DNA from 2 places in the Aquincola sp. J276 genome. Region 2 is predicted to be linked to the other one. Evidence: predicted binding sites of a transcription regulator. Region 2 holds the regulator's gene; the other holds the start of a gene.
The links. Region 2 encodes FliA, which starts transcription of late flagellar genes. Its sites were predicted from a motif close to CTAAAGTTTNNNNNNNNNNNGCCGNTA; they were not measured.
Positions count from the first base shown of each region.

Region 1 (14,389 bases), 470 kb from region 2:
TACGGGCTTCGCCGCCCACAAGGCAGGATTTCCGGATGATGGACTGCAGCATGTATAGGCAGGCGGGCCCGCAGCTCTGCGCTTGCTCCTGCGACCAGCCAACGTAGGCCGCTCCGTCTTCCTCGCATTCGAGGTAGTCCAAGCATGTGCACCGGGAGGGGCTTGGCATCTCGACTTTGCTTTGCGGCCCGAGCGCGTGCATCCGCTGGTTTGCGGACGCTGTAGACGTGGTCCGCTGTCATGAACGCGACTCGGTTGCAATAGAGACTGTCCTCCATGCCGACGGACCCGCCGCATGCAGGTCTGCCGGCCTCCTATTGCAGTGAGGACACGCATGACCGAAGTGAACGAAGGCTGGGCCGACGAGGGCCCGGCCGAGGATGAATCGCGCCTGGTGGCCGACCGCCGCTCCATGCTGCGCGGGGCCGCCGGGCTTTCCGCATGGGCCGCTGGCAACGGCCTGATGGGCAATGCGCAGGCGGCAGCGCCGGCAGCCGTCACCAGCTTTGCCATCGCGGTGCTGCCCGACACCCAGTTCTACGCTCGCTACGCCACCCCCGAGGAAGGCCAGCAGTTCCAGACCTACTACGGCTCCACGCCGTTTGCCGCGCAGACGGAATGGATTGCCCGCCATGCCGCGGCGTACAACATTCCGTTCGTCATCCACCTGGGCGATGTGGTGGACCAGCAGAACAAGCCCAACCAGTGGCGCGTGGCCGATGCGGCGATGCAGGTGCTGGAGAACGCCGGCGTCCCGTACTCGATCCTCGCGGGCAACCACGACGTCATCAACGACTTCGACTACCGCGTGCCGGCCGACCAGGGCTTCGGCACCGATGCCCAGCGCAACCTGTCGTCCGAACCCTACCTGCAGTGGTTCCCCCGCCAGCGCGCGGCGCGGCAGGCCACCTTCCGCGAGCGCGATCCGTCGGGCTTCCACGAGTGCCACGTGTTCCAGGCCCATGGCATCAGCTTCATGGTGCTGTCGCTGTCCTGGCGCATCTCGGATGCCGGCATCGCGTGGGCGCGCAGCGTCATCGCGCGCCACCCCACGCTGCCGGTGATCCTGTCGAACCACCAGCTGCTGAACATCGCCGCCGACGGCAGCAGCCCGCAGGAGACCGAGTACGGCCGCATGCTGTGGGACAAGCTGATCCGCGACAACGACCAGATCTTCATGACGCTCAACGGCCACCACCATGGGGCCGCCCACCTGCGCAAGTTCAATGACTTCGGCAACGAAGTGCACCAGATGGTGGTGGACTACCAGATGGACTACCAGGGCGGCAACGCGATGATGCGGCTGTACGAGGTGGACTTCACCGGCAACCGCATCGACGTGATGTCGTTCTCGCCCTGGGTGGTGGCCAAGCCGAAGAACAAGCTCAACCAGTTCGACTTCGCCGAGCTCACGCAGCCCAACCAGCGCTTCAGCATCCCGGTCAACTTCAAGAAGCGCTTCGCCGGCTTCCTGCGCTGGCGGCCGGTGCCGTCGACCACCGGCGCCTCCATCCTGCCGCGTGTGCGCAGCGAGCTGCTGGCCGGTTATGTGGAGCCGGTGCCGCCGGCCGTGCGCCCGCCGGCCGATGCCAACGACTTCCCGCTGGTGGCCGATGCCTATGCCCACTGGCGCGTGCCGGCCGGCATCCATGAAGGCAAGGTGGTGCAGGTGGGCGAGGCGCTGCCCGACGTGGCCGGTGGCCACGACATGACCCGCGTGGCGCTGCGGCCGCAGGCCAGCCTGGGCGACGTGGTCTGGTCCACCGACCGGCACTACCTGTCGTCCGCACCGGGCAGCGTGCGCTTCCTCAACACCGACAAGACGGTGGGCCGGCTCAATGCCTTCCTCACCGCGGCGGGCTCGTCGCTCAATGGCCGCAGCTTCTGGACCGGCTACACCTTCGAGGCCTTCGTGAAGATCCCGGCCGACTGGGATGCCAACAAGCACCGCTGGGGCAACCTGCTGGGCCGCCAGGGCAACCGGGGCAACGTGCCGGGCGGCTTCCGCGGCGGCGATCCCGAAGCCTCCAGCGTGCTGTTCGCCATCTCCAGCCTGCGCGAGGTGCAGTGGGAAGTGGTGCCGGCCAGCAATTCGCAGCAGGCGCAGACCAACTGGTCGGGCGAGCTGATCCGCGACACCTGGTACCACGTGGCCATCGTCAACGACCCGGCCACCGCCACCACCACCATGTACATCGAAGGCGCGCCCGTGCTGCGCAACGTGGCCAATGCCGCCACCGGCACCCGCTCGCAGAACCCGCCGCAGCCCTGGATCCTGGGCGCGGGCTGGTGGGACGGCGTGCTGGACGACGGCTTCTATGGCTGGATCGGCGAGCTGCGCATCGTGCCGCGCCCCATCCCGGCGGCGCAGTGGCTCACGGCCCGCCGCGGTTGATCAACGTTTCGTGGAGCTTTTGTTCATGTCCTTCAATAATTTCCTGAGCGCAGCCGTGGTCGGCGCGCTGCTTCCGCTGGCCGCGCAGGCGCAGCAGTTCCAGGCCGGCGCCGGCGTGTTTGACGGCAACGGCTACGGCAGCAGCTACAGCGGTGCGGGCGGCTTCACGCCGCTGTTCAACCAGGCGCTGGGCCAGGTGGTGGACGGCGGCAACGGCGCCTTCGATGCCTTCGGCTTCTACAACGCCGGCGTCGGCAGCCTGGGCCAGCAGCGCCAGGTGGAGCTGCTGGCCGGCAATGTGTTCCGCTTCTTCGACACCTTCACCAACACCGGCAGCAGCACCGTCAGCACCACGCTCAACTTCTTCGGCAACCTGGGTTCCGATGGCGACGAGCTGGTCAGCCATGTGTCGGCCGGCCTGGTCGTCAGCTGCGAGGACGATGGCTTCGGCGCCTGCGGCAGCGACCCGGTGCTGGCGCTGGTGTCGGGCAACAACGGCCTGGGCCAGGCCGCCATCACGCCCGACCGCTACAACGTGCGCTTCGAGGTGAGCCTGGCGCCGGGCCAGAGCCTGAGCCTGCTGAACTACGCCTTCCTGGCCAGCGAGGTGAACGGCCCCACCGCCGCCGACCTGGGCCTGGCGCTGGCCACCGGCCAGCAGCTGCAGGCGTCGCCCTGGCTGCAGGGCCTGAGCCGCCAGCAGATCGACGGCATCGCCAACTTCAACCTGTCGCCGGTGCCCGAGCCGTCGACCTGGGCCATGGCGCTGCTGGGCATGGGCCTGCTGGGCTGGAAGCTGCGCCGGCGCGGTTGAGGTGCCTCAGGGCGGCAGCCCGGCATCCAGCACGCCCGCCATCACGCCTGCCTGCCAGTCGAAGTACGGGTTGAAGGTGAGCCGGGCGTGCACCTTGCCCGGTTCGCGGTAACCCCATTCCGAGAACCACAGCTCGCCGCCGCGCAGGCAGGCCTGCGTGGCCTGCGCATCATGTCCGTTGCGGCACAGCCGCAGGCGCCCTTCGCGGCCATACAGCGGGTTGTCCGGCGCGAACAGCACGCCCATGTGCGAGAACTGGCTGATGCGCCATGCCGGCAATGCATCCGGCTGCACGAGCATCCGCGTGTCGCCCTGCGAGGGTGGTGGCGTGCCGTACCAGACCAGCCGGGCGTCCGGGTGCGGGAAGCGCGTGCGGAAGGCCTCCACGGCGTGCGCGGTGTCCACGACCGAGTCGCTGGCGGCCAGCACCATCAGCACCGGCTTGTCGAAGCTCCCCGAGCCCAGGTGCCGCTGGGCCCGCTGGCTGCTGCGGTGGAACTGGGCGAAGCCGTTGGTGGGCACCACCGAGTAGCGCACGGGAATGGACTCGGCTGCAGCCGTTGGCGCCACCAGCCACGGCCGCACATGACGCAGCAGCGGGGTCACCCAGCCGAAGGGCACGGAAGCGCGGAAAGCCGGTGAGAACAGCAGCAGGCCGGCCACGCGGGGATCGGCGTAGGCATGGTCCAGCACCAGGTTGGCCCCGGTGGAAAAGCCGCCCAGGTAGACCGCGCCGGCGTCCCGCCGCAGCAGCTCGGCCTGCTCGGCCACCGTGCGGCGCCAGTCTTCCAGCGTCACCTCCAGCATGTCCTCGGGCACGGTGCCATGCCCCGGCAGCAGCACGCTGCGCGCCAGGAAGCCCTGCCGTGCCAGCTCCGGCCCCAGGTCGTGGAAGGACCAGGGCGAGTCGCCCAGGCCATGCACCAGCAGCACGCCGCCTCTCGTCGGGCGACCGACCGGCCGCCACTCGCGGGGCGCGTTGAGCCGCGCCTCCTGCAAGGCGTCCGGTGCCTGGGCGCCCCGCCGCGCCGCCACCCGGCGCAGGGTGTCGGCCTCGTAGGCCGCAAAACTGTCGTGCACGGTCTGCAGGCCAGGGCCCGCGTCGCTGGCGCAGCCGCCCAGCAGGCCCAGGACCAGCAGCCCGGCGAGGCCGCGCCATGGCCGCCCGTTCATGGCTGCCTCCCGCCGGCGCCGGTCACGGCCAGGGCGGCCGGCGATGCCTCATCGGCCGCCATGCGCACATCCATGCACAGCCCGACCTCCAGCGGCCGGGGAACGATGCGCCATCCGTGCGCCTCGGCGATGGCGGCGCAGATCGACAGGCCGAGGCCCGCGCCTTCGTCGCGCCGGTCGGCCCCGCGCCAGAAGCGGTCGAAGATGCGGGGCAGGTCGTGGGCGGCAATGCCCGGCCCCTGGTCGGTAACGCGGAAGCCGCCCTTGCCGGCCAGCAACTTCACCGCGCTGCCTTCCCGGCTGTGCTGGATGGCGTTCTCCAGCAGGTTCTTCAGCAGCGTGAACAGCGCACCGCGGTCCGCCGTCCAGCTGTGCAGGCCCGGGTCGGCATGCAGCTCCACCTGCACCGCACGACGGCCGGCGACGCGGTTCATCACGTCGCACACCTCGGCCAGGATGGGGCGCGGATCGATGGCCGCCACCTGGTAGTTCAGCGGTTCGCTGGTCTCGGCCAGCAACAGCAGCTGCTGCACCTGGCGCCCCATGCGGTCGATGTCGGCCAGCAGCGGGGCCTGCGCCTCGTCCCGGCGGCCCAGTTCCACCTGCGCGCGGATCAGCGCCAGCGGCGTCTTCAGCTCGTGCGCCGCGCTGGCCAGGAAGTGCTGCTGCGCCTCGAAGCCCTGCTGCAGGCGGTCCAGCGCCTGGTTGAAGGCCTCCACCAGCGGCCGGATCTCGGCCGGCTGCGCCGTGGCGTCCAGCCGCTCGGCCAGCGCGCTGGGCGAGATGCGCTGCGCCGCTGCCGAGGCCGCATGCAGCGGCCGCAGGCTGCGGCGCAGCAGCCATTGGAACGAGACGAGGAAGACCACTAGGAAGGTGGCGGACATCGCCAGCACGCCGCGGCGCATGCCCGGCGCCCCGAAGGACTCGCGCAGCAGGCCGACGAACCGCTCGCTCGCCGCGACCTGCACCGCCAGCCGCCTGCCCCGGGCGTCGAGGCTCCGCGTGGCCAGGTGCATGGCCACGCCGGCGTGTTCGATGCCCACCGACTCCTGCGGCGGCAGCCGGAACTGCGGCGCGCTGCCCAGCGGCCGGGCTTCGCCATTCGTGTACAGCACGCGGCCGTCCTCGTCGACGATGCGCACCTGCATCTCGGTGGCCAGGCTGGTGAGGATCCAGGGCTCGATCACCTGGGCATCGAAGCCCACGGCCTGGCCCTCGGCATCGAAGCGCAGGTGCTCGGACAGCCGTTCGGCGAACAGCTCCGCCTTCTGCGCCAGCAGCGTGCGCGACCAGGCATCGCCCAGCAGCGTGACCAGCAGCACCACCAGCAGCGCACTGCCGGCCATGCCGAGCAGGAAGAACAGCCGCAGGCGGCCCAGCAGGCTAAGGCATCGGTGGTTCATCGCGGAGGGCATAGCCATAGTTGCGGATGTTCTCGATGTGCTGCGCGGAGCCGATGGCCAGCAGCTTGCGACGCAGGCGATGCAGCGCCACATCCAGTGCGTTGGGCGTGACCGCCTCGGCCAGGCCCCATGCCGCCAGCTCCAGCGCGCTGCGCCGCAGCGGGCGGCCGGCATGGCGCAGCAAGGCCGTCATGATCTGCAGCTCGGCCGGTGCGAGCGATACCGATTCATGGTCGCGGCACAGGCGGCCGCTGTCGACGTCGATGCGCAGGTCGCCATGGGCTGGCGCGTTCTCCAGCATGGCCGCCGGCCGGCGCATCAGCGCCCGAACGCGCGCCACCAGCTCCTCCATCGGGAAGGGCTTGGTCAGGTAGTCGTCGGCACCGGAGTCCAGCCCGTCGACCCGGTCGTGCAGCGCGTCGCGCGCGGTCAGCATCAGGCAGGGCGCCCGCATGCCGGCGCCGCGCATGCGCCGCACCAGTTCCAGCCCGTCGCCATCCGGCAGGCCGCGGTCGATCACCCAGGCCACGTAGTCCAGGCGCTGCGCCGCGCCCCAGGCCTCGGCCAGGGAAGCGAACACGTCGGAGGCGATGCCCGCGGCCTGCAGCGCCTGGCGTACCAGCGTGGCCAGGCGCGCGTGGTCCTCCACCATGGCGATGCGGCTCATGCGCGGTGGGCAGGCGCGGCACGGGGCCTGGCCTGGTCGAACGGTGCTGGGTGATGCAAGGCAATGACTCCTGCGGATGGCGGCCGGCCAGTCTGGGCCTGCATGAATTACGGGCTTCTTTCCAGCGCTGCGTCCACGGCGGTGGGCGGGTCTGTCGGCGGGTAAGTCGGCGGTAATGAAGGCGGCTGGAACATGGCCTTCGACCGCAACACACCGCTTGGACGAAGCGCCCGCACCATGCCGCAACCGACCGCCCCCCACATTCCACCTCAACACGGCCGCACCGCGGTCATCACCGGCACCGGAGGCCTCGGCCTGGAAGCGGCGCTGGCGCTGGCCCGGGCCGGTGCGCAGGTCGTGCTGGCCGGGCGCGATGCGGCCAAGGGCGCGGCGTCGGTGCGGCGCATCCAGCGCGAAGTGCCCGACGCCCGGGTGGCATTCCGTGAGCTGGACCTGGCCAGCCTGGCCTCCATCCGGCGGTTCAGCGAGGCGCTGGCCGGCAGCGGGACCACGCTGGAGCTGTTGATCAACAACGCTGGCGTGATGGCACCGCCGACCCGGCAGCTGACCGCCGACGGCTTCGAGCTTCAACTGGGCACCAACCACCTCGGCCACTTCGCCTTGACGGCCCGGCTGCTGCCCCTGCTGCGCCAGGCCGCAGCCGCCCGCGTGGTCACGCTGTCCAGCATCGCCGCGCAGCGCGGGCGCATCGACTTCGACAACCTGCATGCGCAGCGGCACTACCAGCCGATGGCGGTGTACAGCCAGTCGAAGCTGGCCTGCCTGATGTTTGCGCTGGAGCTGCAGCGCCGCAGCGACGCCGCCGGCTGGGGCCTGCGCAGCCTGGCCGCGCACCCGGGCGTGGCCCGCACCGAGCTGCTCCCCAACGGGGCCGGCCGCTGGAGCCTGCCCGGCCTGGCGCGCCGCGGCCTGTGGTTCCTGTTCCAGCCGGCGGCACACGGCGCATGGCCCAGCCTGATGGCCGCCACCTCGCCGGGCATGGAAGGCGGGACCTACATCGGCCCCGACGGCTGGCGCGAACTGCGCGGCGCAGCCACGCAGGTGGAGATTCCGCCGCAGGCGCTGGACCGGGACGTCGCGGCCAGGCTGTGGGCGGACTCCGAACGGCTGACCGCATGCACGTTCCCCGCGGCCGGAAGGCCGGACGGATCTCGGACCGCCAGCTTCACGCCCACCCGCACCGGCATCCCGCTGCCGCAGCCCGCGCGCTGAGCGCCGCGCCAGCCCGCCATGCACAGCTTCTTCCACCCCCGACGAGAGCCTCCCATGCAGTTCCCCTCCAAGACCCTCGCCCTGCGCATCGCCACCCTGCTGACCGGCCCCACGCTGGTGATGGCCTGCGCGCAGATACCCAGGAGCAGCGTGGCCGAAGCGCAGTTCCCCGCCTTGTCCTGCGAGGAGCTGGCCCGCGAGGTGGCCGCCGCGCAGGCCACCCGGGCGGCCGCCGAACAGGCCAAGAGCGAGTCGTGGCATGCGGTGCTGCCCTTCGTGGTGGCCGCGCGCTATGCCGATGCGGGCGCCGCCTCGAGCGAGGCGCAACGCCGCATCGGGCTGCTGTCCGCCCAGGCCGCGCAGCGCCCGTGCGCGAGTTGAGCCGCCGCGCCACGGGCCCGAAGCCCGAGGCCTTCGTGGAGCTCGACCGTGTGAGCTTCGGCTACGACACCACCGCGCGCGTGCTGTCGGACCTGTCGCTGCGGTTTCCCCGCGGGCAGGTCACCACCATCCTGGGTGGCTCCGGCTGCGGCAAGACCACGCTGATGCGGCTGGTCGGCGGCCTGCAGGCGGCAGACGCCGGCCGCGTGCTGATCGACGGCGAGGTGCTCGATCCCCGGCATCGGCGCCGGCTCTACGCGCTGCGCCGCCGCATGGGCATGCTGTTCCAGTTCGGCGCCCTGTTCACCGACCTGACGGTCTACGAGAACGTCGCCTTCCCGTTGCGGGAGCACACCTCGCTGCCCGAGGCCGCGGTGCGCGACCTGGTGCTGATGAAGCTGCAGGCGGTGGGCCTGCGCGGCGCCGTGGGGCTGCGCATCGGCCAGCTGTCCGGCGGCATGGCCCGCCGCGTGGCCCTGGCCCGCGCCATCGCGCTGGACCCGGAGCTGATCCTGTACGACGAACCGTTCGCCGGCCTGGACCCCATCAGCATCGGCGTGACGGCCCAGCTGATCCGCCGGCTGAACGATGCCACCGGGGCCACCTCCCTGGTGGTGAGCCACGACGTGGCCCAGTGCATGGCGATCAGCGACCGGGTGGTGCTGCTGGCCCGGCAGGGCCGCATCGTGGCACAGGGCACGCCGGCACAGCTGATGGCCGGCACCGATCCCGAGACGCGGCAGTTCCTGCGCGGCGAGCCGGACGGTCCGCTGCGCTTCCACCATCCCGCGCCGGGCCTGGCCGCGGACTTCGGCCTGACGGCATGACATCGGCCGCGCGGGCTCACGGCCTGTCGTCGAGCACCAGCACCTCGTGCACGTCGCTGGCGGCGTTGCCACCCACGCGCAGGCCGCCGCCTACCAGGTGGATGCGGTTGCCGAGCGTGGCGGCGCCCAGGCCGTGGCGGGCCGTGGGCATGGGCGGCAGTGCATCCCAGCGGTCCGCCGCAGGGTCGTAGACCCAGGCGTCGGCAAACACCTGCTGCTCGGGCACCCATTGCTCGCCGCCGAACACGTAGAGCTTGCCCCGGTAGGCGGCCGCAGCCAGTCCGCCGCGTGCCTGCGGCATCGGCCTGCGGGTGGTCCAGGTGTTGCTGGCGGGATCGAACACTTCCAGCGCGGCGACGTTGACCTGGCGCAGCGTGCCATCGGCCTGCTTCTGCGCGCTGCGGCCGCCGACGACATAGATGCGGCCGTCGATCACCGCGGAGGCGGCGCTGTTGCGTGCCGTCGGCGCATCGGGCAGCCGGCTCCAGCGTCCGGTGGCGGGGTCGAGCACCTCGGCCAGCACGGTGTCCTCATGGTCATTGAAGTGGCTGGCACCGGCGAATGCCGGCACCCGCCCGCCGACGAGATAGATCTTGCCCTGCACGGCCGCCGCAATGCCTTCCGCACGCGGCTGCGTCAAGCCGGGCCCTGGGTGCCAGCGGTCCGCATCGGGTGCGTACCAGTGGACGGTGGCCTGTGCACGCCAGTTGGGAAAGCCGCCGCTGAATCCGCCGATGCCCCACAGCCGCCCGTCGGTCGCGGCCAGCGCGATGTGGTGCCGGGCCTCGGGCAGGGTGGCCAGCCGCGTCCAGCGGCGCCGGGCCGGGTCCCAGGCCTCGAAGTGCGCCGAATAGCCCGTGTTGGGGCTGAGCAGGCCGCCGGCCACGTACAGCTTGCCGTCCAGCACCTCCGGATACAGCTCCTGCCGGGCCACGCCGGCCGGCGCGGCCGCCTCCCAGCGGGGCACGGGCTGCGCATGGGCGGCCAAGCCCAGGAGGGCGGCTGCGGCCAGGGTGAGGCTGCGGAGTTGGCGGTGGTGGTTGCTCATGGTGTCGGGCCCCGGTTGTTCCAGCGGATCGTAGGCAGCGGTGGCCGTCGGCACCAGATGGATAATCGTGCACGGGGCGTTCAACCAGGCTTAACAATGACCCGATCCGTGCTGCCCGACCTGGACGTGTTCGCGGCCGTCGCCAGGCATCGGAGCTTCCGTGCCGTGGCCACGCAGCGCGACGTGTCGGTCTCGCTGATCAGCCAGACCATCCGCCGGCTGGAAGACCAGTTGGGCGTCGCCCTGCTCACCCGCACCACGCGCAGCGTGACGCCCACTGCCGCCGGGCTGGCCCTGCTCGCGCAGCTGGAGCCGGGCCTCGCCATGATCCAGAAGGCGGTGGAGGAGCTCAACGCGCACCGCGGCTCGCCCCTGGGCTCGCTGCGCATCAATGCGCCCGCGCCGGTCGCGCAGTTCCTGCTGGCGGGCCTGGCGGCCCGCTTCCTGGCGCAGCATCCGGGCGTGTCCATCGAGATCACCGCCGACGCGGCCAAGGCCGACATCGTGCGCGACGGCTTCGATGCCGGCGTGCGCATCGACAAGGACCTGCAGCAGGACATGGTGGCGGTGCGCATCGGTGCGCCGCAGCGCTACGCCGTGGTGGGATCGCCGGCGTACTTCTCGCGCCGGCCGATGCCGAAGTCGCCGCGCGACCTGGCGGGACACGATTGCATCCGGCGTCGGTTTCCGGCGGGCGGCCTGCAGCCATGGGACTTCCAGCGACGCCACCTCGCGCCCGAGATCGCCGAGCCCCGCCTGGTGGTCAATGACGCGCAGGTGGCGGTCAATGCGGCGGTGGCCGGCGCGGGCCTGGCCTACGTGCACGAGAAGTACGTGGAGCGCGAACTGGCTGCGGGGCAGCTGGTGCGGGTGCTGGAAGGCTGGTCGCCGGGCATCGGCCCGCCGTACCTCTACTACCCGCGGCAGCGCTTCCTGTCCGCCGCCCTGAGGGCCTTCGTGGACTTCGTGCGCGCGGCCGGGGCGGATGCGCCTTGAGGGCCGGCGCTGCCGCCTTGCTCACATCCCGCAGAGCTTCCTGAACGGCCCCAGCACCGCCTCGCCGCGGAAGGGCTTGACGATCCAGCCGGTGATGCCGATCTCCTTGCCGCGGGCGCGCATGCCGGCGTTGTCCTCGGTGGTCAGCATCACGATGCGCACCGCGGTGTTGCCCAGCTCGGTGCGGATCTTCTCGGCCATGGTCAGGCCGTCCATGTTGGGCATGTTGATGTCGCTGACCACCAGCTTGATGCCGGCATCCTCCTGCAGCAGCTTCAGGCCGTCGCGGCCGTCGTTGGCCACCGCCACCTCGAAGCCGTTGTGGGTGAGATAGCCGGACACGATCTCGCGCATCGTGCTCGAGTCGTCGACCACCAGGATCTGGGCCATGCGAACAAACTCCGGATCAGAAGAACTCGAGCTCGCCCGTGCTGGCCGAGCCGGCGCTGGCCGAGAACTCGATGAAGGCCTCGGGCACGAACAGCAGGTTGAAGATGAAGCGCTGCACGATGGTCACCGGCGGCTGGCGCGGCCGGCGCGGGTCGGTCAGCAGGTAGCGGATGCACAGCTGCGGGTCCTGCGAGCCGAACGAGATGTACTTCTGCTCGTGGTTGATGACGATGGGCACCTGCGTCTGCTGGTTGGCGAAGGCCTCGGGCGGTATGTAGCGGTTCTTGAACGCGCCCCACACCAGGTTGGTGGTCTCGCCCAGCAGGTTGTTCAGCTCGCGGAAACCCAGGTCGCCGCCCACGCCCTCGAACCCCATGCCCTGGGCCATGCCCTGGCGCAGCGCGCCTTCCTCGGTCTGCAGCATCATGTAGCCGCGGCACCATGTGCTTTCCAGCGCGATGAGGGTGGATACCTGGCCGTAGATGATGCGGTCGTGCACCACGTAGGGCGGCTCGGCCACCACCTCGGCATTCGGGAACATCGAGCGGATGGCGTTGCAGCTCAGCTCGATCACGCCGTCCACCAGCGGGGTGGGGTAGCGCATGCCGAACAGGCTGTGGTTGATGTGATCGCGCAGCGTGGCCACGTCGCCGCTGGGCCAGGGGTGGGTCACCGCCCGCGCCTCGTCCTCGTTGAGCACCCGCGTGCTGGTGCGGCGCAGGAAGATGGGCAGCTCCGGCCGCTGGCGGTGCAGCGCGATGGCCAGGCGCAGGCTGTCGGGGTGGTCGCAGGGCAGGTCCTCGGCCAGCAGCACGCCGCCCAGGTCCTTGTGCTGCGACAGCGCCTCCAGCGCGTCGGCGGCCGCGCGCGGCACGGTGATCAGCCCCAGCGACTCGCAGCACTCCAGCAGGCTGGCGTAATGCGCCGGATCGTGCTCCAGCAGCAGTACCTTGGCGGCAAGAAACGTGGGCTCGTTCATCGGCGGCGTCCTCATGGTGGTGGTCTGGCACGGCCCCCCGGGAGGTGCGCAGCACACCATATCGGCCGCCGCCCGGCGCACTGAAACCCGGCCGTCGCGCGCGCACCCACAATGCCGCCCGTGCCGGCCCCGCGGCGGCCGGCTGGAGTGCCCCCCGAGATGGACAGATTCGATGCGATGCAGGCCTTTGCCCGGGTGGTGGAGTCCGGCAGCTTCACCCAGGCGGCCCACTCGCTGCAGCTCAGCCGCGCCACCGTCACGCAGCTGGTGCAGCAGCTGGAGGCGCGGCTGCGGGTCAAGCTGCTCCACCGCACCACCCGCCAGGTGCAGGTGACGGCCGAGGGCGCCGCGTACTACGAGCGGGTGCTGCGGCTGCTGGCCGACATGGACGATGCCGAGACCAGCCTGTCGGCCGGCGCGGCCTCGCCACGCGGCCTGCTGCGGGTGGACGTGCCCAGCCCGCTGGCGCGCCTGCTGCTGGTGCCGGCACTGCCGGACTTCCATGCCCGCCATCCCGACATCCAGCTGCACCTGGGCGTGAGCGACCGCGTGGTGGACGTGATCGGCGAGCATGTGGACTGCGTGCTGCGCGGCGGCACCCTCCCCGACAGCGGCCTGATCGCCCGGCACGTGGCCGACCTGCCGCTGGGCTGCTATGCCGCGCCGGCCTACCTGGAGCGGCATGGCACGCCCGGCCATCCGCAGGCGCTGGCATCGGCACCGCACCAGGTGGTGGGCTTCCTGTGGAAGCGCAGCGGCCGGGTGCTGCCGCTGCGCATGCGGCGCGGCGCGGAGCAGGTGGAGGTGCAGGGCCGCCACCTGCTGGCGGTGGACGACGGCAATGCCTACCTGGCCGCCGGCCTGGCCGGGCTGGGCGTGCTGTGGCTGCCCGAGTACATGGCGCGCGCCCACCTGGCCGGCGGCGAACTGCGGCCGCTGTTCACCGACTGGCGCTTCGAGCCGATGCCGCTGTACCTGGCCTTCGCGCCCAACCGGCATGTGAGCGCCAAGCTGCGGGTGTTCATCGACTGGGTGGCCGCGCTGCTGGACCGGCATGCGCCGGTGCAGCGGCCGGCGCGCTGAGCCGGTTCAGGGCCGCGTGCGGGGCGGCACGCGCGTGTCCAGCGCGGCGGGCCGGTAGTCGGGCGCAAAGCTGCAGCCGGCGCCGAAGGTGGCCTCCAGCGCGGGACATTGCTGCGCCACGCTGGCCGGCGTGGGCTTGCTGCCTTGTTCCACCCAGGCCAGCAGCGCATTCATCAGCGTGGGATAGGTGGGGTCGCTGATGTAGCTGTGGGTGCCGCGGGTGGTGAAGGTCTGCACCAGCCGGTCGGCGCTGCCGCCCTGCGCCATCACCTGCGCGAAGTAGGCGTCCAGCTCCACGAAGGCGGTGGGATCGTCGATCCACTTGGTGCTGAGCACCGGCACCGGGATGCGGCCGGTGGGATCGGTGTCCTCGGCGAAGCGGGTCACGGCCTGCGGATCGGCGCGGTAGCGCAGCACGCCCGCGTTCAACGCCGCATCGTCCTCGGAGCCGGTGTACTGCACGCCGGTGTTGCCGAAGGGGCTGGCGCCGCCGGTGCGCAGGCTCACCACGTCGCGGAAGTGGAAGGTGCCCCAGTTCAGGTGCGACTGGATGGCGCTGGCCGGAATGCGGATGACGCTGGCGATGGTCTGCACCTTGCGCTGCTGCTCCGGCGTGCGCTGCGCGGCGGGCTTGTCCAGGCCCAGGCATTCGGCGGTGCGGGCATTCAGGTCGGCCTGCGTCATCGTCGAATCGGCCGGCAGGCCGATGTTCAGCGGGTAGGCCGGCTCGGTGGGCCGCGGGTGGTTGTTGCACAGGTACTGGTACACCACCCGCAGGTCGAGCCGGAAGTCGTAGGAGCGGGTGCCGCCGGCCAGCACGCCGCTGGTCAGCAGCACCGCGTCGTACGGCGTGCTGCCCACGCTGGCGGCGGTGTAGGTCTCGGCGGCCTTGGCGGCCACGCCTGCGCCCCAGGACTGGCCGTGCAGCACGGTGCGCTGGGGCTGGGCCACATGCTCGCGGAAGATGCGGCGCAGGCGCTCGGTGTCCTCGGCCGCGTCG
Region 1 covers NZ_JAJONC010000002.1:1,877,020-1,891,408, reverse strand. Annotated here, with positions in the region: gene LRS14_RS26630 (LamG-like jellyroll fold domain-containing protein) at 335-2,395, shown strand; gene LRS14_RS26625 (PEP-CTERM sorting domain-containing protein) at 2,421-3,209, shown strand; partial or broken gene LRS14_RS30825 (hypothetical protein) at 3,381-3,572, shown strand; partial or broken gene LRS14_RS26620 (alpha/beta hydrolase) at 3,603-4,382, opposite strand; gene LRS14_RS26615 (HAMP domain-containing sensor histidine kinase) at 4,379-5,785, opposite strand; gene LRS14_RS26610 (response regulator transcription factor) at 5,766-6,452, opposite strand; gene LRS14_RS26605 (SDR family oxidoreductase) at 6,690-7,685, shown strand; gene LRS14_RS26600 (hypothetical protein) at 7,740-8,066, shown strand; gene LRS14_RS26595 (ABC transporter ATP-binding protein) at 8,063-8,893, shown strand; gene LRS14_RS26590 (kelch-like protein) at 8,910-9,941, opposite strand; gene LRS14_RS26585 (LysR family transcriptional regulator) at 10,038-10,937, shown strand; gene LRS14_RS26580 (response regulator) at 10,959-11,327, opposite strand; gene LRS14_RS26575 (chemotaxis protein CheX) at 11,344-12,306, opposite strand; gene LRS14_RS26570 (LysR family transcriptional regulator) at 12,466-13,389, shown strand; gene LRS14_RS26565 (S9 family peptidase) at 13,396-14,389, opposite strand, start outside.
Region 1: LRS14_RS26575 (chemotaxis protein CheX) is a predicted target of FliA. The motif match lies at 12,366-12,392, and genes of this name have one in related genera.

Region 2 (14,389 bases):
TCGGTTCGATCATTGGAGGCACGGCATGAACGTCAAGCGCTTCACCGGGCGCACCTCGCGCGACGCACTGAACCTGGTCCGCCAGGCCTTCGGCGACGACGCGGTCGTGCTGTCCACCCGGCCCTGCGCCGAAGGCGTGGAGGTGCTGGCGATGGCGCCGGACGGCATGCAGCAGATCGAGCGTGCCGCCAGCCAGGCCGGCACCGTGCGCGCCGAGCCGGCCCCGGCACCGGCCGCCCCGGCCCGCCACCGCGACCTGCGCGACGGCATGCGCGCCGAACCTTCGCGGCTGGAGCAGCGGATCGAGGCCCGCCGCGAGGCCCGCGCCGACAGCCGGCTGGATGCACGCATCGACTCCCGCTTCGACCCGCGCATGGACGAGCGCGTCGAGCCCCGCATCGAAGCCGCCGAGCCGGCCGAGGACGTGGAGCGCGACGTCGGCCGCCTGGGCATGAGCACCCTCACCTTCCAGGACTACGTGCGCGAGCGCATGCTCAAGCGCCGCAAGGCCGAGCTGTCGCCCGAGGCACCGGCCGCCGCCGCACGCGCGGCACCGCGCCAGCGTGAAGCCGAGCGTGAGCGCGAGCCCGCGCCGCGCACCGTGCGCCATGAGCTGCCCGCGCTGGAGCCGCTGCGCGCCGAGCCGCCGCGCCGCCGCCCGCCGGTGCTGCGCGACGAGATCCGCCAGGCCCAGGCCCCGCTGGACGACGAGCTGCAGGCCGCCGCCCGCGACAGCCAGTTCGAGATGATGAGCGAGCTGCGCTCGATGAAGGGCCTGATCGAGGAACGCTTCGGCGCCCTGGCCTTCATGGAACGCATGCAGCGCAACCCGCGCCAGGCCAACCTGACGCAGAAGCTGCTGGACTGCGGCTTCTCGCCCGCGCTGATCCGCAAGCTGGCCGACGGCCTGCCCGCCGATGCACTGGACGAGACCAGCTGGGCCGCCAGCGTGCTGGAGCGCAACCTGCTGGCCGCCGACCATGAGCCGGCGCTGGAGGATGCCGGCGGCGTGTACGCCATGATCGGCTCCACCGGCGTGGGCAAGACCACCACCACAGCGAAGATCGCCGCGGCGTTCGCCACCAAGCACGGCGCCGGCCACCTGGGCCTCATCACCCTGGATGCCTACCGCGTGGGCGCGCACGAGCAGCTGCGCACCTATGGCCGCATCCTCGGCGTGCCGGTGCACACCGCCCACGACCGCGCTTCGCTGGAAGACCTGCTGGACCTGCTGAGCGGCAAGAAGATGGTGGTGATAGACACCGCCGGCATGGCGCAGCGTGACAGCCGCACCCGCGAGCTGCTGGACATGGTGGGCCACCGCGCCATCCAGAAGCTGCTGGTGGTCAACGCCAGCGCGCAGGGCGAGACCATCGAGGACGTGATGCTGAGCTACCAGGCCAAGGCCTGCCGCGGCGTGGTGCTGTCCAAGATCGACGAGGCCGTGAAGCTGGGCCCGGCGCTGGATGCGCTGATCCGCCACAAGCTGCGCGTGGTGGGCGTGGCCAACGGCCAGCGCGTGCCGGAGGACTGGCACCGGCTGTCGGCCCAGTCGCTGGTGCAGCGGGCCTTCAAGGCCGTGCCGGCCGCTTCCTGGCGCATGGACGCCAACGACGTGAACCTGATCTTCGCGGGCTCGCAAGCCGCCCGCGGCCACTCCGCCCACGCCTGAGGACCCGAGACGACATGCGTGACTTCTACGCCAGCCGCAGCGCACCGCTCGACCAGGCCGACGGCTTGCGCCGCCTGTTCAGCCCCACGCGCACCCGCTACATCGCGGTGGCCAGCAACCCGCACGTGGCCTTCGCCACCGTGCTGATCGAACGACTGACCTCGGCCATCGCCGCCACCGGCCGCAAGCTGCTGCTGGTGGATGCCGCCGACACCGCACCCGAGCCGCATGAGCTGACGCAGCTGGACCTGGCCGCCGGCATCGAGGAGCTGTCGCCGCAGATCAGCTACCTGGCCGCGCGCGGCCTGCCGCTGCGCCATGTGGACACCCGCGGCTCCTGCGCCGGGCTGCTGCGCCAGCTGACCGACGCCGCCCCGCAGGCCGACGTGGTGCTGGTGCATGCCGGCGCCAGCGAACTGAGCCGGCTGTTCAGCCACCGCGCGGTGCGCCCGGTGCTGCTGGCCGCCGATCATGCGCCCAGCGTCACCCATGCCTATGCGGCGATGAAGGTCCTGTCGGCCCGCAGCGGCCTGATGGCCTTCGACCTCATGCTGGCCGTGGGCCCGCAGCGCACGCGCCGCGAGCATGTGGCGCGCCAGATCGCCCACTGCGCCGACAGCTTCCTGGGCGCGGCGGTGCACGACTGGGTGGCGGTGGACCCGGCGTGCAACGTGGCCGAGGCGCCCGACGCCGCGCTGGTGCGCATGGTGCGCAAGCTGCTGGCCGACGACACCGCCGCACTGGAAGCCGCACCGCCTGCCGCCTGGCAACCGCACGTCCCAGCCTCGGCTTCGCTGATGGCCAACTGAATTCCTGGAGCCAAGAGCATGTACAACGCCAAAGGCCGTACCGACAACAACGCGATGCTGAAGCAGTACAGCCCGTTGGTGCGCCGGCTCGCCCATCAGATGATCGCCAAGCTGCCCGCCAACGTGGAGATCGACGACCTGATCCAGGTCGGCATGATCGGCCTGAACGATGCGCTGGGCCGCTTCGATGCCGCGCAGGGCGTGCAGTTCGAGACCTTCGCCACCCAGCGCATCCGCGGCGCCATGCTCGACGAGCTGCGCGGCAGCGACTGGATGAGCCGCGGCAACCGCCGCCAGCAGCGCAACATCGAGGCCGCCGTGCACAAGCTGGAGCAGAAGCTCGGCCGCGCACCGCATGAGTCCGAGATCGCGGTGGAGATGGGCATCACGCTGGTGGAATACCAGGAGCTGCTGGGCAAGGTGCGCGGCACGCAGCTGGTGTACCTGGAAGACCTCAGCGGCGACGAAGGCGACGACGACTACCTCGAGCGCCACGTCGGCACCGAGGAAGCCAACCCGATGGCGGTGCTGCAGGACATGCGCATGCGCACCGCGCTGGTCGATGCCATCAAGCTGCTGCCCGAGCGCGAGCAGTACGTGATGAGCATGTACTACGAGCACGACATGAATCTCAAGGAGATCGCGGCCGTGCTCAAGGTGACCGAAAGCCGCGTGTGCCAGCTGCACAGCCAGAGCATCGCCCGGCTGCGCGTCAAGCTGCGCGAGTGGTGATCGCAGCTTCCCTCCAGTCCTTGTAGTCGCAGTACCCGCAGTACCCGAGGTGTCGCCATGCTGAAGTCGTTGTGGAAGATGGCCCCCTCGCTGGCCGAGGGCGTGCCCGCGGCCGCTGCCGTCGCCGCCGCCGTGCCGCCGCAGGAAGCCACGCCGGTGGTGGGCCGGCTGGCCCAGCATGCCTCCCGCCTGGGCCGCGAGGCCGCCGAGGTGCGCGGCGTGATCGACGACACCCACAAGACGGCCACCGCCCAGGCCGAGGCCGCGCGCGAGCTGGCCCGCCAGGTGCAGGACGTGGCCCGGGTGCAGCAGGTCATCGGCAGCCACACCGAGCATTCGGTGGTCGCCGTGGCCCGCGCCCGCGAGGCGGTGCATGCGGTGGGCAGCGAGGTGACCGGCATCGTCGAGACGCTGCGCAAGGTGGCCGAGGCCGCCTCCGACATCACCCAGATTGCACTGCAGACGCGGCTGGTGGCCTTCAATGCCAGCGTGGAAGCCAAGCGAGCCGGTGAGGCCGGCCGCGGCTTCGGCGTGGTGGCCGATGCGGTGAAGGACCTGGCCGCCCGGGTGGAGGCCTCGTCCAAGGACATCATGGGCACCATGGCCCACCTGGACGAACGCATCGGCAGCCTGGCGCGCGAGATCCAGGCGCCCTCCTCCAGCCCTGCCGGCAGCGCCGCGAAGGCCGCCGACCAGAGCGGCGTGCATGCCGCGCTGGATGCGGTGGCCGAGCAGGTGACCCGCATTGCCGCCGCCGCCGAGCAGAGCCGAGGCGCCTGTGGCCAGCTCGACCAGCAGATGGCCGTGATCGAGACGGACATGCGCCAGACCAGCCGTGCGCTGGACACCGCGATCCAGCGCAGCGAAAGCCTGCTGAAGGTGAGCGAGCAGCTCATCGAGATGGCCGCCGACAGCGGCGTGGTGACCGAGGACACGCCCTACATCCAGGCCGTGCAGCAGGCCGCGGCCGAGGTGGGCCAGCTGCTGGAAGGCGCGCTGCAACAGGGCAGCATCAAGTTGGCCGACCTGTTCGACGAGCGCTATGCGCCGATCGCCGGCACCCAGCCCGCCCAGCACACCACCCGCTTCTGCCCGCTGGCCGACCGGCTGCTGCCGCCGGTGCAGGAACGCATGCTCAAGCTCAGCGACAAGGTGGTGTACTGCATCGCCGCCGATCGCAACGGCTACGTGGCCACGCACAACAGGCAGTACAACCAGCCGCAGCGCGGCGACCTGGCCTGGGACACGGCCAACAGCCGCTATCGCCGCATCTTCAACGACCGCACCGGCCTGGCCAGCGCGCAGAACCAGCGCCCCTTCCTGCTGCAGACCTACCGCCGCGACATGGGCGGTGGCAAGTTCGTGGTGATGAAGGAAGCCGCCGCGCCCATCACCGTGCGCGGCCGCCACTGGGGCGGGCTGCGGCTGGCCTTCAGGTTCTAGACAGCGCGCGGAACCGCTGCAGCCGCTGCGCCAGCAGCCGGGCGGCCTGCGCATCGGGCGCACACAGCGCCTGCGCCACCGGTGCCGTGCACACCGCGGGCAGGTTGCCGCCCGCCGCCATCCACCCCAGCCGCGCCGCGCCCAGCGCGCCGCCGGCCGCCGAATCGGCATGGGTGGCGATCTCCACGCCCAGCACGTCGGCCAGCATCTGCGCCCACAAGGCGCTGCGGGCGCCACCGCCCACCAGCGACAGCCGCTGCACCGTGGTACCTGCGGCCTGCAGCGCCGCATGGCCGTCGGCCAGGCCGAAGGCCACGCCCTCCATCACCGCATAGGCGATGGCGGCTGCATCGGTGTCGTGGCCCAGGCCGTGCAGGCTGGCGCGCAGCGTGGCGCTGTTGTGCGGCGTGCGCTCGCCGCCCAGATAGGGCAGGAACAGCGGCGCGGCCGCGCGCTGCGCCGGCGTGGTGGGGGCGGCCATGGCCTCCACCTCGGCATCGCTGCCGCGGCCGAGCAGCTGGCGCGCCCAGCGCAGGCAGCTGGCGGCCGACAGCATCACGCTCATCTGGTGCCACTGGCCGGGCAGGGCATGGCAGTAGGCATGCACCGCGCTGCGCGGATTGGGCCGGTAGCGGTCGGTGGCCACGAAGATCACGCCGCTGGTGCCCAGCGACAGGAAGCCCATGCCCGGCCGCACGATGCCCATGCCGATGGCGCTGGCCGCGTTGTCGCCCGCGCCGCCGGCCACCACGATGCCGGCGCGCAGGCCCAGCGTGGTGGCGGTGCTGGCCAGCAGCGTGCCACCGGGCTGGCTGCCTTCGACCAGCCTCGGCATGTGGGTGCGGGCCAGGCCGGTGAGCGCGAGCAGCTCGTCGCTCCAGTCGCGGCGGGCAACGTCCAGCCAGGTGGTGCCGCTGGCGTCCGATGCATCGGTCACGTGCTCGCCGGTCAGGCGCAGGCGGATGAAGTCCTTGGGCAGCAGCACCTTGGCCACGCGCTCGAAGGTGCGCGGCTCGTGCGTGGCCAGCCAGCGCAGCTTGGGCGCGGTGAAGCCGGGCATCGCCAGGCAACCCGACAGCATCGGCAGCGCAGGCAGCTCGTCCATCATCGCCACGCACTCGGCCTCGGCGCGGGTGTCGTTCCAGAGGATGGCGGGGCGCAGCACGTGGTCGGCGGCGTCCAGCAGCACCGCGCCATGCATCTGGCCCGACAGGCCGATGGCCTGCACCTGCTGCCAGGCATGCGCATGGGCCGCGCGCAGCTCGGCACACACCGCCAGCGTGGCGGCCCACCAGTCGTCGGGCCGCTGCTCGCTCCAGCCGGGCTGCGGCCGGCTCAGCGACAGCGGCACGCCGGCACTGCCCAGCACGCGGTGGTGGGCGTCCAGCAGCAGTGCCTTGACCTCCGAGGTTCCGTAATCCAGCCCGAGAAACATGGCTGCGATGCTAGGCCGCGCAACCGGCGATGATCGGTACCCTGCTGTCCACAAACCAATCGCATGAACTCGATACAAACCCGAATCGCCGCCACCCTCGCCTGCCTGCTGGCCACCGCGCCGCTGGCGGTGCAGGCGCAGGCCACGCCCGACCTGGCCGCCACCGCCGCCAAGGAAAAGGGCGCCACGGTGCTGCCCAGCGGCCTGGTGTTCCAGTCGATCAAGGAAGGCAGCGGCCCGAAGCCCGCCGCCACCGACACCGTGCGCGTGCACTACCGCGGCGTGCTGGCCGACGGCAAGGAGTTCGACAGCTCCATCGCCCGCGGGCAGCCGGCCGAGTTCCCGCTCAACCGCGTCATTCCCTGCTGGACCGAAGGCGTGCAGCGCATCCAGGTGGGCGGCAAGGCCAAGCTCACCTGCCCGCCAGGCATCGCCTATGGCGCGCGCGGCGCCGGCGGCGTGATCCCGCCCAATGCCACGCTGCAGTTCGAGGTGGAGCTGCTCGGCATCGCCGGCAAGTGACGCAGGGGTCCGCACGATGAGCGCCGACGACGCCGCGGGCGACGCGCCCTGGCACGACCCCACCCGGCTGCTGCATGGCGACGCCGGGCTGTCCACCGACGTGGGCGTGGTACCGCCCATCCACTACAGCGCCACCTTCCGGGCGCGCGACGCCACCGAGTTCGCCGAGATGGCCGGCACGCCGCGCCACGCGGCGTACTACACCCGCTACGGCAACCCGACGCACGAGCGGGTGGCCGGCATCGTGGCGGGGCTGGAGGGCACCGAGACGGCGCTGGTCACCGCCTCCGGCATGGGCGCCATCAGCACCACGGTGCTGGCGCTGGTGAAGGCAGGCGACCATGTCATCGCCCAGGGCCGGCACTACTTGAGCACGGCCAAGCTGTTCGAGGAGGTGCTGCCGCGCTTCGGCGTGCAGGTGACCATCGTGGAGCAGACCGACCTGGCGGCGCTGGAGGCCGCGCTGCGGCCCGAGACGCGGCTCATCATGCTGGAGACCCCGGCCAACCCCACGCTGGTGCTCACCGACCTGGCGGCGGTGGCGGCGCTGGCGCGGCCGCGCGGCATCCTCACCGTGGCGGACAACACCTTCGCCTCGCCCATCAACCAGAAGCCGCATGCGCTGGGCATCGACGTGGTGGTGCACAGCGCCACCAAGGCCCTGGGCGGCCACCACGACCTGACGGCCGGCGTGATCTGCTGCAGCCAGGCGCTGGCCGAGCGCATCTGGCCGATGCACATCACGCTGGGCTCGGTGCTGTCGCCGATGGATGCCTGGCTGCTGCTGCGCGGGCTGCGCACGCTGGCCGTGCGCATGGAGCGCATCAATGCCAATGCGCTGGCGCTGGCGCAGTGGCTGGAAGCCCAGCCGCAGGTGGAGCGGGTGTGGTACCCGGGGCTGCCCAGCCATCCGCAGCATGAATTGGCGCAGCGGCAGATGCCGCAGGGCGGCGGGCCGGTGGTGGCGATGGCGTTGCGCGGCGACTATGCGGCCACCAGCCGCTTCGTCGCCTCACTGGAACTGGCCACCCATGCAGTGAGCCTGGGCGGCGTGGAAACGCTGATCGTGCATGCCGCGGCGATGTGGCGCGGCCTGATGGGCGAGGCGCAGACGGCCGGAACCGGCATCGGGCCCAACTTCGTGCGCCTGGCCGTCGGCCTGGAGCACATCGACGACCTCAAGCGCGACTTCGGCCGCGCCTTGCAGCAACTGTGACCGGATGTGGCGCGGTCAGCCGAGCACGGCCCGCGCCACCAGCGATACCGCGACCACCGCCCCTGCGATGGCGACGATCACCCAGTTCGGCGCGCGGCCGTGCGGGGCGGGAGGGAGTTGGCGACGGGGGTCATTCATGATCGGGTTCCACGAACAGCAGGCACAACGGTGGCCGGTCCTGGCAGAAGCGAGCTTCGTGCCATGCGGATGAACGACAGCGTAGGCGTCCCGGATGTCAGGCCAAACCCGTAATAACAGGCTCAAGAGCCGCCAGAAGCAGCCCGCTGGCGCGCCCGATACCATGCGCGCCATGGCTGCGCCCGCTCCCCATCAACGTCCGTCCTGGCAGCGAGTGCTGTGGCTGGCCGCGGGCGGCCTGAGCCTGGGCTCGGGCCTGGTGGGGCTGCTGTTGCCGCTGATGCCCACGGTGCCCTTCGTGCTGCTGGCGGCCTTCTGCTTTTCCAAGGGCAGCGAGCGCTGCGACCGCTGGATCTGCGAGCACCGCCACTTCGGCCCGATGGTGCGCGACTGGCGCGCCCACCGCGCGGTGCCGCTGCGTGCCAAGTGGGTGGCCACGGTCATGATGTCCATCAGCAGCGTGGGCGCCCTGTTCCTGCTGCCCATGCCCTGGGCGGCCGCGCCGGGCCTGTGCTGCGCGGCGGTGGCCGCCTGGATGTGGTCGCTGCCCAATGCGGCGCCGCGCGGCGCACGTGCCGCCACGGCGTCGGCGCCCCCGCCTGCGCCTCCATCGGCCTGAAGAGCCGGCCGCCCCGCGCGGCGGCGTTGGCCATGCATTCAGGCGCGTGAGCCGTCGTGCGCGGGCTGACCGGCCGGTGCCGCCTCGGTGGCCTGGTCGTCGAACGGCAGCTCCGGCTCCAGCGCGGCCCGTTCGGCCGCCAGCTGGGCCCGGCTGCGACGTGCCGACGGCGCCGCGGCCGGCGTCGCGCCGGCCTTGACCGCTGCGCCGGCCAGCGACACCGCATCGCCCGCCCCGGGGCGGGACAGGCTGCCCACCCGCACGCCCAGCAGGCGCAGGCGGCGGCTGAGGTCCACGCGCTTCAGGCACTGGCCGGCGGCCTGGCGGATGAGCTGCGCATCGGCGGTGGGCGCGGGCAGCGTGAGGTCGCGCGTCACCGTCTTGAAGTCCTCGAAGCGCAGCTTGATGCCGATGGTGCGGCCCACCCAGCGCTTGCGCTGCAGGTCGTCGGCCACCCGGTGGGCCAGGTCGGTGAAGATGGCCGACAGCGTGGCCCGGTCGCGCACCGCATGCAGGTCGCGCTCGAAGGTGGTCTCGCGGCTCATCGACACCGGTTCGCTGTAAGTCACCACCGGCCGCTCGTCGATGCCGTGCGAGGCACGGTACAGCCAGGCGCCGTAGCTGCGGCCAAAGTGCTCCACCAGCCAGGCCACGTCGCATTCGGCCAGCTGGCCGATGGTCTCGATGCCCAGCGCCTTCAGCTTGGCATTGGCCTTGGGGCCGATGCCGTTGATGCTGCGCACCTTCAGCGGCCAGATGCGCGCCGGGATATCGTCGGCGGTGAGCACCGTCAGGCCGTCGGGCTTGTCCAATTCGGAGGCGATCTTGGACAGCAGCTTGTTCGGCGTCACGCCGATCGAGCAGGTGAGGCCGGTCGTGCGCTTGACGTTGTTGCGGATCTCCTGCGCCACCGCGCGCACGCCGCCCCAGGCGTCGTGGCCCACGGCTTCCTGCGCGCCGGGCACTTCGGTCAGGTCGATGTAGATCTCGTCGATGCCGCGGTCCTCGATCACCGGCGCCACCTCGGCCACGGCCTGCTTGAACAGCCGCGAGTAGTGGCGGTAGGCCTCGAAGTCGGTCGGCAGCAGGATGGCGTCCGGTGCGCGCTGTGCGGCCTTCATCAGGCCCATGCCCGAATGCACGCCGTAGTCGCGCGCGGCATAGGTGGCGGTGGTGACCACGCCGCGCCCGGCGTAATGCCGCAGCGTGGCGAACTGCCGGGTGCCGTCGGCCTGCACCTCCGGCTGGTGCCGCCGCCCGCCGCCGATCACCACCGGCAGGCCCTTCAGCTCCGGATAGCGCAGCAGCTCGACGGAGGCGTAGAACGCATCCATGTCGAGGTGGGCGATCCAGCGGCGTACGGCGGTCATCGGCGGCGATTGTGGCCGGCCGCGCCAGGCTCAGGGCTGCGGCGGCGGCGCGGTGTCGCCCATCATCCGCCGCCCCAGCCACTGCAGCCCCTCGCGCAGCGGAATGCGGGCCATCTCGTGCACCGGCGTCTGCGCCGCCCAGGTGGCGCCGTCGCGCCGAGCCACCGCGAAGTCGAAGGTATAGAACGGCTCCTGCCCCATGCGCAGGTCGGTGATCCAGGCCTGGCCGTCCTGCTCGCGCATGCGGTAGAAACCGTGGCTGAACCAGGCCATGCGCTCCACGTTCCAGTCGCCGCGCAGGGCCTCGCGCAAGGCCATGCCCCGTTCGTGGCGCTGGAAGCGGATGACCGGCTGCGGCTGGTGCAGGCGGTCGGCCAGGGCATGGAAGCCCTCGTGGTACGCGTCGTCGGGCGTGATGGCCACCACCCGCCACACCAGCGTGGTGAGCGGCGCCGGCGTCACCAGCACCCTTTCCGGCTTCAGGCCGGCCTGCGCCAGCGAGGCCTCGGCAATGCCACGCACGTGCGCCTGCGCCAGCACGCTCCAGCCCAGGTACAAGGTGCTGATCACCAGCCCCGCGGTGTTCCAGCGCAGGCCGGCATGGCCGCTGCGGGCCAGCGCCACGCCGGTGCAGATGAGCAGCGGCAGGGTGTACAGCGGGTCGATGATGAAGACGCTGCCCACGCCAAAAGGATGGTCGGTGAAGGGCAGGCCGAGCTGGGTGCCGTACACGGTCATCGTGTCCAGCAGGGGATGGGTGATGAGCGCCAGCCACATCGCCAGCCACCAGGCCCGCCACTGTCCGCGCTCCTTGAACACCCAGGCCACCGCCCAGGCCAGCAGCGGCGAGGCCAGCGTCTGCCAGAACAGCGCATGGCTCTCGGCGCGGTGGAAGGTCATGTTGCGCACCGGATCGCCATGGTTGATGAACGAATCCAGGTCCGGCAGCGTGCCGGCCACCGCACCCGCCAGCGCCGCCTTCCACACCGCCGTGCGGCGGCCCATGCAGGCCACCGAGACGGCGGCACCCAGTGCGATCTGTGAGAGTGAATCCATGCGCGAGGCGGCGGGCGGTTGACGAAGGCGGGCGAGCATAGCCGCCGCACGCGGACCGCGCGTGACAGGGCCGGGGACGGGGATTTCCCGGGCATGTTGCAATGCAGCATGTCTTCGGCCTCCCTCCCCTCCGACCTGCCCACCACCGCCGCCGTGCCGATGGACGCCCGCCGCACCGCGCTGGCGCTGTTCGCGCTGGCCATCGGCGGCTTCGCCATCGGCACCACCGAGTTCGCCTCGATGAGCCTGCTGCCCTTCTTCGCCCCCGCGCTGGGCATCGACGAGCCGACCGCCGGCCATGTGATCAGCGCCTATGCGCTAGGCGTGGTGGTGGGCGCGCCGGTGATCGCGGTGCTGGCGGCCAAGGTGGCGCGGCGCACGCTGCTGATCGGGCTGATGCTGCTGTTCGGCCTGGCCAACGGCCTGAGCGCGCTGGCGCCCACCTACGGCTGGATGCTGGTGTTCCGCTTCCTCAGCGGGCTGCCGCACGGCGCGTACTTCGGCGTGGGCGCGCTGGTGGCGGCCTCGCTGGTGCCGCCTTCGCGCCGCACCCAGGCCATCAGCCGGATGATGCTGGGGCTGACGGTGGCCACCATCGTCGGCGTGCCGATGGCCAACGGCCTGGGCCAGTGGCTGGGCTGGCGCTGGGGCTTCGGCGTGGTGGCGCTGCTGGCGCTGGCCTGCGCGGTGATGGTGGCGATCTATGCGCCGCGCGACCGGGTGCAGCCCGGTGCCGGTGCGCTGCAGGAACTGGGCGCGCTGGGCCGACGGCAGGTGTGGCTCACGCTCGGCATTGGCGCCATCGGCTTCGGTGGCATGTTTGCCGTCTACACCTACCTGGCCTCCACGCTGATCGAGGTGACCGGCGTGGCGCCCACCGCACTGCCGCTGGTGCTGGGCGTGTTCGGCCTGGGCATGACGGCCGGCACCATCGGCTGCGCCTGGGCCGCCGACCGCGCGCTGATGCCCACCGCTGGCGCCATGCTGGTGTGGAGCGCCATTGCGCTGGCGCTGTATCCGCTGGCCGCCGGCAGCCTGTGGACGCTGCTGCCGGTGGTGTTCCTGATCGGCTGCGGCGGCGGGCTGGCGATGCCGCTGCAGACGCGGCTGATGGACGTGGCCGGCAAGGCGCAGACGCTGGCCGCCGCGCTCAACCACTCGGCCTTCAACACCGCCAATGCGCTGGGGCCGTGGCTGGGCGGCATGGCCATCAGCGCCGGCTTCGGCTGGACCTCGACCGGCTACGTGGGCAGCGGCCTGGCGCTGGCCGGCCTGCTGATCTGGGCCATCGCCGTGGCCGACAGCCGGGGTCGCGCCAGTCGCCTCGGCACCGCTGCGGCGCGCTGATGTCGATCAGCGCCGCAGCCGTGCGCTGATGTCGATCAGCGCCGCAGCAGCGCGCTGATGTCCGCCGGCCCGGTGCGGCAGCAGCCGCCGATGAGCCGCGCCCCGGCCGCCTCCCAGGCCCGGGCCTGCTCCGCGAACGCGGGCGGATGCACACCGGGCGCATGCGGCAGCCAGCGCTTGGCCACCGCGTCCCAGGCCTCGCCGGCATTTGGATAGACGACGATCGGCTTGGCGGTGCGTGCCCGGGCGGCGGCCACCAGCGGCGCGATGTGCTGCGGCGCGGTGCAGTTGACGCCGATGGCGGCGATGCCCGGGAAGCCGTCGAGCGCGGCCACGCAGTCGCCGAAGTGCTCGCCCTGGCTGGTGTGCGCGCCGTCGCGGCAGCTGAAGCTGATCCAGCCGCTGCGGGTGCTGCCGGCCGGCAGTTCGTCCATCAGCCGCGCCAGCGCACGCGCTTCGGCCAGGCAGGGAATCGTCTCGCAGGCCAGCAGGTCGGCACCCGCGGTGGCCAGCACCTGCAGCCGCGGGCGGTGGAAGGCCATCAGCGCGCCCTCGTCCAGGCCGTAGTCGCCGCGGTATTCGGAGCCGTCGGCGCGCATTGCGCCATAGGGCCCGACGGAGGCCGCCACCAGCGGGCGGCGGCGGCCTGCGGCGGCCGGCTCCTGCATGAACTGCTCGCGGGCCTCGGCCGCCAGCGTGACGGCGCGGCGCATCAGGTCGGCAGCCGCCTGGTGCGACAGGCCGCGGCGCGCGAAGCCCTCGAAGCTGGCTTGGTAGCTGGCGGTGGTGGCCACGTCGGCACCGGCGCGGAAATAGTCCAGGTGCACCTGGCGGATCAGCCCGGGCTGCTCCAGCAGCACCCGCGCCGACCACAGCGGATCGTTCAGGTCGGCGCCGCGGCGCTCCAGCTCGGTGGCCAGCGCGCCGTCCAGCACCAGCCGCGGCGCGGCGGCGAGCCAGTCGGCGATGGGATCGGGCCGCGCCGGGCTGGGCGCGCCGGCACGCGCGGCGGCGTCGGCTGCGGTCATCGGCGGTGGGGCCGGCGGTTGCCGCGCGATGGCTACTTCAGCCGTTCCAGGTGCCGCGCGATCTGCGCCCGCACCTGCACCGGCGCGGTGCCGCCCAGCACATTGCGCGCCTCCAGCGAGCCGCGCAGCGTGAGCACCTGCAGCACGTCGTCGCCCACGGCGGCGTTCAGCGCCTTCAGCTCGTCCAGCGGCAGCTCGGCCAGGTCGATGCCGCGCTGCAGGCAGGTCTTGACCGCATGGGCCACCACCTCGTGCGCATCGCGGAAGGGCACGCCGCGCTTGGCCAGGTAGTCGGCCAGGTCGGTGGCGGTGGCGTAGCCGCGCAGGGCCGCACGCTCCATCGCCTCGGGCTTGACGACGATGCCCTCCACCATCTCGGCCATGATGCGCAGCGTGTCGCGCACCGTGTCCACGGTGTCGAACAGCGGCTCCTTGTCTTCCTGGTTGTCCTTGTTGTAGGTGAGCGGCTGGCCCTTCATCAGCGTCAGCAGCGCCATCAGGTGGCCGAACACGCGGCCGCTCTTGCCGCGCGCCAGCTCGGCCACGTCCGGGTTGCGCTTCTGCGGCATGATCGACGAGCCGGTGCAGTAGCGGTCGGCCAGGTCGATGAAGGCGAAGTTCTGGCTCATCCACAGCACCAGTTCTTCCGCCAGGCGCGACACATGCATCATCGTGATGCTGGCGAAGGCGCTGAACTCGATCGCGAAGTCGCGGTCGCTCACCGCGTCCAGGCTGTTCTGGCACACGCCGTCGAAGCCCAGCGTGCGGGCCACGCGCTCGCGGTCCAGCGGGTAGCTGGTGCCGGCCAGCGCGGCGGCGCCCAGCGGCAGGCGGTTGACCCGCTTGCGCACGTCGGCCAGGCGCTCGGCGTCACGGGCGAACATCTCCACGTAGGCCAGCATGTGGTGGGCGAAGCTCACCGGCTGGGCCACCTGCATGTGCGTGAAGCCGGGCAGGATGGTCTCGGTGTTCTTCTCGGCCACGCTGACCAGCGCGCGCTGC
Region 2 covers NZ_JAJONC010000002.1:1,408,668-1,423,056, forward strand. Annotated here, with positions in the region: gene flhA (flagellar biosynthesis protein FlhA) at 1-29, shown strand, start outside; gene flhF (flagellar biosynthesis protein FlhF) at 26-1,672, shown strand; gene LRS14_RS24410 (hypothetical protein) at 1,687-2,481, shown strand; gene LRS14_RS24415 (RNA polymerase sigma factor FliA) at 2,500-3,213, shown strand; gene LRS14_RS24420 (methyl-accepting chemotaxis protein) at 3,271-4,656, shown strand; gene xylB (xylulokinase) at 4,646-6,091, opposite strand; gene LRS14_RS24430 (FKBP-type peptidyl-prolyl cis-trans isomerase) at 6,155-6,613, shown strand; gene LRS14_RS24435 (PLP-dependent aspartate aminotransferase family protein) at 6,630-7,829, shown strand; gene LRS14_RS24440 (hypothetical protein) at 7,845-7,967, opposite strand; gene LRS14_RS24445 (YbaN family protein) at 8,140-8,586, shown strand; gene dinB (DNA polymerase IV) at 8,625-9,956, opposite strand; gene LRS14_RS24455 (metal-dependent hydrolase) at 9,987-11,012, opposite strand; gene LRS14_RS24460 (MFS transporter) at 11,121-12,359, shown strand; gene mmuM (homocysteine S-methyltransferase) at 12,395-13,387, opposite strand; gene argH (argininosuccinate lyase) at 13,420-14,389, opposite strand, start outside.